Regions from separate parts of the Paenibacillus sp. EPM92 genome, predicted to be linked through region 2. Evidence: riboswitches for the same ligand, from Rfam matches in the RefSeq annotation. Region 2 holds a riboswitch; the other holds the start of a gene.

Region 1 (5,516 bases), on a different contig from region 2:
GAGGCGTTAAGCGCCAGCAAATTCGTTTGGATGGCGACGTCCGTAATCAAGCTGCTGATGCTGCCGATTTCTTGCGATCGTGCGCCCAGCTCCTCAATGACCTTGGCGGAAGTGTCGACGTGCTTGTGAATATTTTCCATCTGCTTGACAGCCTTGCGGACAGCGTCGTTCCCTTTCTGCGCAAGCTGGGACGTTTGCGTTGCGGCTTCGGAGACACTGGAAGACGTCTCGGCGATCCGCTGTACGCCCTGAGCCATTTCTTCCATGGCTGTGGACGTTTCTTCCGCGCCCTTCAGCTGCGTATTCGCACCCTGGGCAACTTCCTGAATGGCATCCGTGATCCGATTGCTGGTCTCGGTCGACTGGGAAGCGCTTTGCGTCAACGACTGGGCGGAGACCGCCACCCGTTCCGATACGGTAATGCTCGTCTGAATGGCGTTGCGGAACGCCTCGGTCATCTGATTGAACGAGTTGCCCACAATGGCAAGCTCGTCCCGGGTTTGAAGCTGTACCCGCGAGGTGAGATTGCCGTTTGTCACTTCCGTGGCCGTTTGCTCCAACGCGGAGACGGCTCGTTTGACTGACAAATAAAAGCTTATAAAAATATAGAGCAAGGCGAGCGTGATGAGCAGACCCAACAAGACGAGCAGCGTATTCTTCTGATGTAAGCCAGTTAGCTTCGTCTGCAGCAGATGCTCATAAGCCTTCAGCTCGGTGTCGTAATGAATTTGAGTTTGCTTGACGAGATTAGACAGGTCATCGAATACCGCTTTGGGAGTCTGATCTACTTGTTTAGGTATGATGATCTGATTGTTTATCCAGCGATTCAGTTGGAGAACGAGCTGGTTATGCTCCTGCCAAGCATCGAGAAGTTCGAAGCTCAGCATCTCGTTCTCCGTTCGGAGCGATTCAAGGTTGCCTTTAACGTTGTCCATCGACGTGCGGATTTGGTCCAGCAGCGATGTCAGGGTTCGTTCTTCCGCGGTGAAAATCGGCGTTTTCGCCCCCGCGTAATGAACGGCCAGAGCACGTGCTCGTCCGACGCGATCCATCAGAGTGGGGAATTGGCGGACTGTCGAGTCCATTAAATAATAGCTGTCTAGCTGGGAATCGAGCACGAGATGCGACGCATTGGCGATTCGCGTGATGATCGCCCGGGTATCCGTCAAGATGGCACCGTATTGGTCCAATGCATCTTGACCCGTGAGGCTGACGCCCCTGCCTTTCAGTTCCGACCATTTCGATTGAAGAGCTTTCCATTGTTCCGTCGAATTCAAGCTCTCGCCTAACCGGCCATCCAATTCGTTCAGCCCGGCCACGATTTGATTCAGGGCTTCCTCATTGGCAGCTAATTGGGACTTCAAATCTTTATCGCCGTGTATGGAACCGACAATCAATGCGCGGTGAACATCGACCGCGATCAGAAAGTCGTTTAACCGGCTCACGTACTCCAGACCGACCTGCTTTTGCTCGGTGAGAGCGATTTCTTTGGCGGACGCGGACAATTGCAAATACAAGAAGATGCTGAGCGGTACGAGCACAAGCAGTCCGATTAATAAAAACTTACTGGCATATTTGAAGCGGTTCATAAGCCCGATGCCGGGGGTGAAAATAATGAGGAACTTCTGTCTGCGCTGAGTTCGATTACCGTTTGCCATGCTAATGCCCTCCTGATTGTTGATTGAATACATAAAAAAGAGACCAGCCATCACCGGTCTCCGCGCCAGGTACCAGAGCCGAGCGTTCGGAAGCTGGCTGGCATACGAAACTCCCGTTTCGTGAAGCCCCTGTAGCTTTGCGGCCTGCACTTTCGTACAGTGTGCCTTTTCGTGTCTTATTTCCTAGATCCAGTCGTTTATATGAGCTTATCATACTATTATGTAATAGAATTGTAAAGATTTGTAGAAAGTTGTTCCAAAATGTAGAAAGGAACGGAATTTAGTCTTAATGCTATCGTACAGAGTCGGAGAGCGGCGGCCGGCTTTCGCCGCCGGTGCAGGTCCGGATTTGCGCAGCCTGGCCGCTTGGGACGCGTCCTGCCGCTTTACTTCGCCTTAAAATGAACGACGGCGCTGTACGACAACTTGCCCGCATTGGGATCAAATACGGTGTGGTGCTGAACGGCAAATACGTCCAACATGAGCGCTTTGTTGTTTTCAATTTGCTGGTCGATTTGACGCTCCAGCGATTTCAAGTCGTACGCTTGAAAAAACTCCACCTTGTTTTCGATTCTTTCCAAACGGAACTCCACGGTAAATCCTCCTCGATCTCGGGTAGTATGCTGCTCTTATGATCACATCTTAACAGTATGCCGGGACGGATGCACGTACTTTCCGTTATCGGCTCCTCCCTCCGCGAACGCCTATCCCATCGCCTGCATAGGATGTAGGACTTCACGAGTCAAGGCGGGAGGGTGGTTTCGAGTGGATATTCAACTGGTTCCTCTGCATGGCGTGTACCTCGCGTTTATCGTTTTCATCATGGCGCTACTTATTATGAGACGCGACACGGCCATGATTTGCGTGGTCGGGATTTTGACGCTCGGCCTGCTGGCGACGGAAACCTTAAGCGGCTCCGTAGCCGGTATTTTTAACAGCTTTATTTATGCCACGAAGGAATTGATCGGCACCATTTTCATTATTTCCATCATCGTGGCGATGAGCAGGGTGTTGATCCAAACCGGCGTGAACGAGATGATGGTCGCGCCGCTGACCCGATTTTTGCGTACGCCGGCCTTAGCGTTCTGGGGGATCGGTCTGATTATGATGGTCACGTCCTTCTTCTTCTGGCCGTCGCCTGCTGTTGCGCTGATCGGCGCGGTGCTGCTGCCCGTTGCTGTCCGGGTCGGATTGCCGGCGCTGGGCGCTGCGATCGCGATGAACCTGTTCGGGCACGGCATCGCGCTTTCCGGCGATTATATCATTCAGGGCGCGCCCAAGCTAACGGCCGATGCGGCCGGTTTGCCGGTAACGGCGGTCATGGAAGCAAGCATTCCGCTTGTAGTCATGATGGGGCTTGTAACGACCGTCACGGCCTACTGGATGATGCGCCGCGATATGAAGAACGGCACGTGGCGGGACGGACTCGTGACGGGCGGCTCCGCTCCGGATAGCCTCAACGGAGCGGAAGGTATACCCGCAGCCGGTACGGTTGCGCTTCCGCTGCGCGTTAAGCAATGGCTGGCGGTACTCATTCCGCTGTTATTTGCGGCGGACCTTGCAGCGATGATCTTGCTCCGCCTGCAAGGCGGAGATGCAACCGCACTCATCGGCGGTACGGCGGTGCTCATTCTGATCGTCATGGCGCTGCTGGCTCATCGAAATCGGGGCTTGGAACAAACGACTGTGTATTTGATCGAAGGGTTTCAATTCGGCTTTAAAGTGTTCGGGCCTGTTATTCCGATTGCCGCCTTCTTTTACCTTGGCGATGCGGCCTTCACCGAACTGTTCGGCAACCGCCTTCCCCAAGGCTCGTACGGCATCGTCAACGACCTTGGCGTTGCGCTCGCTCACAATGTTCCGTTGAACGATGCGGTTGGTGCCCTCACGTTGGCCGTTACGGGTGCGATTACGGGTCTGGACGGCTCCGGGTTCTCCGGCATCTCGCTCGTTGGCTCGGTCGCGCAGCTGTTTGCAGGCGCAAGCGCCGCAGCTACGGCCACCTTGACCGCGCTCGGGCAAGTGGCGGCTGTCTGGGTGGGCGGCGGAACCCTTATTCCGTGGGCGCTCATTCCGGCGGCGGCGATTTGCGGCGTGAGCCCCTTCGAGCTGGCGCGGCGCAATCTGAAGCCGGTGCTGATCGGCTTGGCGGTCACGACGATCGTGGCGATGTTTCTGATGTGAGCAGGGAAACCGCGTTCCGGCAGCGAATAGATGAAGGTATATACTTGGGGATGAGGCTATGAATATAAAAAAAGAGCAGAGCTCTTCGTGAGCTCTGCATGTTTGCAGTCAAGCTATGAGATAATAAAATAATGGCCTAGAGGTATTCCCCTTATTTAATCACGCGACGTGCTGTTACGTAAGTCTTGTCCCAAATGCTGCCTTTAAAATTGGAAATGGTAACTCCCACGCCGACTTTATACGTATGAAGTATTTTTCCGTCGCCCATATAAATGCTGACGTGATTAATAACCCCGTCTCTGTTCGTATCCGAGAAGATTAAATCGCCCGGCTTCAACTTGCTTTTTGGAACATAGGTGCCTGCTTTAGCCTGGTCCCTGGACGAACGGGGAATGTTGATGCCGTTTCGTTTAAATACATATTGCGTGAACGAGGAGCAGTCAAAGGCTTTGGTATTTCCGGCTTTAGCTCCGAATTGATAACGTGTCCCGAGATATTGTTTACCCGTTGAGATCACTTTGTCCGCTACGGAAGCATTGCTTGCGACGGCCGCTTGAGCCGACTGAGGCGCCAAGAACATGCTGCCCGAAAAAAACAGGGAGAGGCTAAGGCTGACTCCCACCAAGGTTTTACCGAGACGGTTTTTCTTCGTGTTGTTCATCTCTTATTTCCTCCCTTTAGGTTGTTGTTTGGATACGGCTTGTCCGCAAGAACAACGATACCATATCTTAAACTTCCATGAATTACCGGCGGTCGGAGCGAAGCCCTTCGCGCCTGGGATGAGCCGCTACTATTAGAATTTCATTAGAAAAGTTTAATGAAAAATTTCTTGACATCGATAAATCTCAATATCAGGGGGAGCTAAGCATGGTTTCAAGCCAAAATGACTTGCAGGAAGGGAGTCCGGGGAATTTGGCCCAAACGCAGCTAACGGATACGAGTCGAGTCTTTGCCGGCATTAGAGGATGGCTGAGCCTGCCGGCTGTAGGCCTTGTTTATTCGTTGGCGGCAACGCTTGTCAGTTTGTTTATGAGTGACTCGAATGCTGCGGTCAACAAGCCGCTTTATTACTTTTCTTATACGTTAAGCCTGCTGTCGATTCCTGTATATCTGATCCTCATTGCGAAATGGTGGAAGAGAAGCCGGACGCTGCCAAACTTAATGAAGGCTTATTATCTCGTAAATATAGGGGCTAGCTTGATGATCGCTATGTATTTGTTCGCCGTTCAAAAGGAAAGCATCGATGAGATGAAGCTGGCGGCGAATACGGGCTTGACGGTAATCGTATCGTGGATCTGGATGATGTATTTTCATATATCCAAACGGGTAAAAGCTACTTTTACCGAGTAACGGTTTGATGAACGGAATTCAAGCCGTTAGAATCGTTTTCCCGCAAATGGGGTATACTCGTCGTAAACGTTGCAGCCGCGGCCGCCTCGGGCATTCGCTGGGGCGGAGCCGGATGCGCGCTTTGCACCTTTGTGGGGGCCTTCTGCTGGAGCGCCTGATTTAACAAAATGTTTACATAGTTCACGTATGCGGTTAACATCCGTCTTCTATCCTATACCTATAGACTGAAGTACTCTCAGGAGGCGGATCTCATTGAAACGTTGGCTGAAGAAATACGCTGCTCACCTCATGCTGCTGATCCTTCTGAGCTTGACCGCTATCCCG
Region 2 (5,516 bases):
TCCGCCATGTGTGAACGAGATGCCGGCTCTGCAAAAACAATATGATCAATGGAAAGACGACAATGTGGTAGTGCTTGGCATTAACTTAAGTGAAAGCCGGGTTACAGTACAAAGTTTTATTGATCGATACGCGATTACGTTTCCGATCATTATCGACAACGACAACGAAATCCGAAACAAATATAATGTTATGTCTTATCCCACGACGTTTTTCGTAGATTCATCTGGCGTGATCAAAGATAAATTTATTGGTGAGATGAAAGAACAAGATATCCTCATCCGGATAAATCGATTATTACAATAATTGCTTCGTGAGCAGTTTATGATCAGGAGGCTGCAATGGATAAATTATTCAACAAATATTATGATCGGTTGATGCAGCCGCTAGAAACAAAAATATTCGGCCGGATAAGAAAACAGCTTCTTTCTAAGGCGAAAGGAAAAGTGCTGGAAATTGGCTCAGGTACGGGTATTAACTTTTTGTACTATGAGTTTGCAGATCAAGTCATTGCAATAGAGCCAGATCCAATGATGTTGGAGCAATCCCTAATTAAAGCACGTGAAGCTACAGTTCCGATCGAAGTGGTACCGGGAGATGCCCAAAAACTACCGTATCCAACCAATTCGTTCGATTCAATCGTTGGAACACTAGTATTATGTACGATACCTGACCCGGCGAAAGCTCTGGCCGAAATCCATAGAGTATGCAAGCCTGAAGGAACGATTTTAATTTTTGAACACGTAAGGTTAAATCATCTGGTCCTTGGTAAAATACAAGACTGGTTAACGCCCGTTTGGAAACGATTATGTGTTGGTTGTCATTTAAACCGCAATACACTTGAAACCGTTGAACAAGCAGGTTTCAGAGTGGTGCAAACGACGTCGATGTGTAGGGAACTGTTCCTAGTAATTGAAGCAAGAATAAAATAAATTGGAAATGTGAGACTGCGGTGAACGATAAAGCGGCAGTTATTCTGGAAATAAAATAGACTGCTTTTATGTATCCGCGAAACACTACGTTATGTAGTTTATAATAGATGCTTGTCAAGGTTCGATGTGTGATGAAAGCATAACTGCCAAATCTATTTAACGGATTTTGGGGGGTGAATAGTTAATGTACTCCTTTTTTAGTAAAATTAGCGCCTTCCTTAGCGAACCATTCGTTAACGCGGCGAACACTGATATCGCCTTTCTTGCGGCGCTGTTTCTCGGTTTTGTTGGTTCGGTTGCTCCTTGTCAAATGTCAGCGAACGTTGCGGCTATTACTTACTTTGGGCAGCGTCAAGCGCAAGCAAGGTTGTCGTGGCCCGAAACGTTCATGTATTTATTAGGGAAGATGATTGTATTCAGTATTTTCGGTGCTTTGTTTTGGTTTTTCGGTCAAAAGATATCCACTGACATGATCCCTTTATATTCTTTTGCAAGAAAGCTGCTTGGGCCGTTATTGATTTTAATCGGATTGTTTTTGCTTGGCTGGATTCGGCTTCCTTTTCAACTTGGGGCTCGAGTGGCAGGATTTTTTGAAAAATTGGCCGATCGAACCGGAGGAAGGAGCGGAGCCTTTCTAATGGGGATTGCATTTTCGCTAGGATTTTGTCCAACAATGTTTGTTTTGTTCTTCGGTTCGCTTATGCCTTTGGCATTGCAATCAACATATGGCGTAGTGTTGCCATCTGTTTTTGCAATCGGTACCGCAATGCCGTTTTTACTAATTGCCGGGTTTGCTGTAGGTTTCGGGTTAGATCGAGTCATTGTTAAGCGTGCCAAAAGGTGGGGGTTGTGGATACAAAAACTTGCGGGTGTGTTATTTATAGTGCTGGGCATAAGCGATACCTTGACATATTGGACTCTAATGTAAATCATGGGAGGTGCCAACGGAAAAATAATGCAGAGTGAGAGCCACGAGTAGTTGATTAGACCTATTGTGTGATCAAGAAATTTTTCGCGAACTTACAATTTGTGACGCTTCTATAGTTTATCCTGTATCATTCGATATGAAATGATATAGAATCGACAAATATCAACACATTTAAACACGTGGGACTTAGGGCGGTGCCAGAAAAATAAAAATTATGGTATTATAAGGCTATGATTTGGAAGAAATAATAGGAAAAATGGCAAACCAGATCGAAAGGCTGGGACGCAAAGCCACGGGTCTTCTGCACTATTGCAATGATCGCCGGGTTACCCTCACAAATCTCACATCTACGAAAAACTAGACACGGCCGTTTGAGGGTACGTGTCTTTTTGTCGTGATTCTAGAATGAATACGAGGTGATGATATATGGAGGAGCGTGTACGCTATGCTGCAAAAGTTGAAGAAGTCATGCGCTGGCAAGAAAGCAGGATACAAGTATTGCTGGTGGACAGCGACCCCGTATGGCAACAACGGTTGACGGCGTTGATCGATGCTGAGCCGGATATGAGTATATCTCATATTGCAACAAACAAAGAATCGGCTATTCGAGCCAGTATGCAATTGGATTTAGACGTAATGATTCATGACCCGGTGTTACATTCGTCGCAACAGGATGGATTGGATACAATTGCCGAAGTGTTGAAGATCAAATCACTGCCAATCATTATCTTGACTTCACTCTACCAGCCCGAGATCATTGTGGATGCAATGCTGGCCGGAGCGATCAATTATATTACCAAGATCAATTATGTGGATGTCGCAAGTGCCGTCAGGGAAGCGTATCAAGGGCAATCCTCCCTTCACGCCGATGTTGCATCCATCATCCGTAATGAAATTGGACTTGTTAAGCGAAGGGAATTGCATCGAATACTGACTCCTACTGAAAAAGAAATCTTGCAGTTGATCGGTTGGGGCTATACACAACCGGTAGTTAGAGAATTGCTCGGAATCACGTCTAACACAATGAAGACGCATGTTCGCAATATCATTCGCAAATTCGACGTATCTTCCATTCGCGAAGCAGCGGAAAAAGCGAAACGTAGGGGCTTGTACGATCAACTAGATCGCATCACCTGTTAGCGATTCGTTTCCGATTCGAGCCGTTTCGCGATGGTTTGACAACCAATGATCTGTTGGTATGAGGGAAAAATCACCCTCCTCTTTCGAATGTATTATTGGTAAAATGTGGACAAATGCAGGTATCTACAGAGGAATTTTATTACCAAGTTTGTAGGAGGTGAGAATCAAAAATTGACTTAAGTTGCGAAAAATGGCATCCTTACTGCTTCCTCCACTTTACTAGAGAAGGGACGATGATAATGAAAACGGAGCGTGAACAACCTATAATCATGACGATTAACAGGCAGGCTGGCGGAACAATTTCAGGCAGCATGCACAGCAAGGAGGGAATTGTGATGACGCTGACCCAGCACCCCGTCCCCTATGAGAAAGTAGAATTATGGCTGAAGTCTTACAAGGACTGGAAGGCGAGACTGAAGTACATGCAGTCAGAACTGTCCTACATCCCTGAATTAACGCGTACGCTACAAATGGTTGCGGCTCACAGCAGCGGCAGAAAACAGGAAACGGTTTTACGGACGGTTATACGACGTATCGAAATCACCGAACATGAAATCCCGTTGCTGCTATCCAGAATCGGTTTGATCGACTATGCTTTCTCGGCTCTCACCCCGGAAGAAAGCTTGTTCATTCGGTTACGATATATGGATCAACTGGCGCTTTCAGACGCCATGAGCCGCCTAGCACTTTCCCGCCGCGCGTACTTCTACCTTCGAAAGCGAACATTGCACAAAATCTATATGAAAATCAAAGATCGGGCGGTTTTGTTGGATTTGGATTCGTCCCAAAATGATTGACCGGTTTCAGAAGATGCATATGCGCATCTTCTTTTTTTGCGTCCATTTTTCATTTTAATACGTTTTTATTCGTTACGTCCAATCCCAGTAAATACGATTAATGTCTCGCCAATTGATTCAATGAGTATTGAGGAGATTATAACACATACATTGGATACTGAGAATAGCGAATCTATCGAATGTTCATTTGACTTACTCTGCCTTATAAGCTGAAAGAATAAGGTGGTGGAAATGTGAACTCAATTCGGGATTCGTTAGGTCAGCGCATTCGCACATTGCGGGAACAATACGGATGGACGCAAGAGCAGCTTGCAGAGCGGGCAGACCTCCATCCTAATTATATCGGACAAATTGAACGCGGGCTAAAGAACGTTTCATTGGATAATATTTATAAACTGGCTGTTGGTTTGCGCATGGATTTGTCTCAGTTATTTGTTTTTGAGAATCGCGAACTTCCAGAGCCGTTGTCCCAGATTGGCCAAATGCTACAGCATTGTTCCGAAGAAGATTTAGATTTTCTGATTCAACACATCGAGCATTTGTTGAAGTGGAGACAAAAGTAAGTAACTGCTCGAAAGGAAGCGCCGGAACTGCATCGAACATGCACCGAACGCAGCACTGGATTTGCTCTCTTTTTTGCACAAAGTCTGCACGCGTTATGCACATGATCCGTGTTATGATGTTAGTGTGGACAGGTTGTGCAACCACAAGCATCATGAAGACTGGTTGTCCCTTTCATCAAGCGCCGTTTCTTTCCCTGCTATCCCAGTGGGAAGAAATACGGCGCTTTTTTTATTTTGTTACTGATACAGCAGTCGTCGACTATATTCCGAATGTAAAGGAGTTGAACTAAACATAGGGCAACGCCAACCATCAAAGGCCCGCACAATTTCTCGCACGGTGTTGCCAGGTGAGAAAGGGAGTTGATGTTGATGTATCCCGACGACACATAATAACAAGCGGCGAATGATTCATCGGCATGCGTGGAATCAAGTTTATCAAGTCTTACGATCAGACCTGGTCGCAATCAAGCGTTGGCACGCTCTGCGGCAAGGTCTTTTTTGTTGTCCTTCCCGCTTGTCAGGAAGCGTCGGCTGTCGCTCTCCCCCCTCTGTTTTGATTGATCAAACAAACCAAAACGGAGGGACGAGTATGAAAAAGATCAATTTGAAAGACATATATCCTTTTTGGAAAACGGATGTATGGGTTGAAGTGGATGACGAGGTGGCTCAGGAGCTGCATCGGTTTGAATTAATTGAAAGCGCATACAAACTGCGCACGTATCGTCACCGGGCGTATTACTCGCTGGATCGAAACGATGGAATTGAGAAGGACGTTCTTTTTCTTTCGATTTCGCCGGAGGAGTACTATGAACGCAAGCTCTCCCGGCAACAGCTTTACGAAGCGTTGTGCCAGTTGCCGGAGAAATCGGCCAGACGAATTTATGCACACTTTTTTCTAGGCATGAGCAAAGTCGCTATTGCCAGAGCTGAGCATGTCGATGAACGGGCCGTTCGTAAATCTATTAAACAAGGCTTAAAGATAATGGAGCGTCTACTCAAAAACATGTGATTTTTCGTCATTGGGTCCGGTTTTCCCGTCAGAATGAAATGTTATATAGAGGATCTTTTCAGACAGCGGCTGGTTGCATCCAGCCGCTCATCATTCTCGGTGAGAGGGGCAAGTATCGATGCATCCTATTCGATTTCGGGATGAAGAAC

Evidence for each region. A riboswitch is a leader RNA that binds a small molecule or an ion and turns the genes downstream of it on or off. The one in region 2 is predicted to bind cyclic di-GMP.
Region 1: another riboswitch for cyclic di-GMP. It lies ahead of JMF85_RS21160 (methyl-accepting chemotaxis protein); the one in region 2 lies ahead of JMF85_RS00475 (response regulator).

Annotation. Positions count from the first base shown of each region.
Region 1 is NZ_BCPS01000082.1:4,246-9,761, reverse strand. Features, by position in the region: gene JMF85_RS21160 (methyl-accepting chemotaxis protein) at 1-1,658, opposite strand, end outside; cyclic di-GMP riboswitch class I at 1,744-1,834, opposite strand; gene JMF85_RS21155 (YrzA family protein) at 2,045-2,251, opposite strand; gene JMF85_RS21150 (hypothetical protein) at 2,424-3,842, shown strand; gene JMF85_RS21145 (C40 family peptidase) at 3,994-4,503, opposite strand; gene JMF85_RS21140 (DUF2569 family protein) at 4,710-5,192, shown strand; gene JMF85_RS21130 (hypothetical protein) at 5,445-5,516, shown strand, end outside.
Region 2 is NZ_BCPS01000005.1:12,276-17,791, reverse strand. Features, by position in the region: gene resA (thiol-disulfide oxidoreductase ResA) at 1-304, shown strand, start outside; gene JMF85_RS00485 (class I SAM-dependent methyltransferase) at 340-930, shown strand; gene JMF85_RS00480 (urease accessory protein UreH domain-containing protein) at 1,115-1,858, shown strand; cyclic di-GMP riboswitch class I at 2,107-2,192, shown strand; gene JMF85_RS00475 (response regulator) at 2,285-2,998, shown strand; gene JMF85_RS00470 (hypothetical protein) at 3,238-3,795, shown strand; gene JMF85_RS00465 (helix-turn-helix domain-containing protein) at 4,029-4,358, shown strand; gene JMF85_RS00460 (RNA polymerase sigma factor) at 4,948-5,367, shown strand; gene JMF85_RS00455 (DUF6075 family protein) at 5,486-5,516, shown strand, end outside.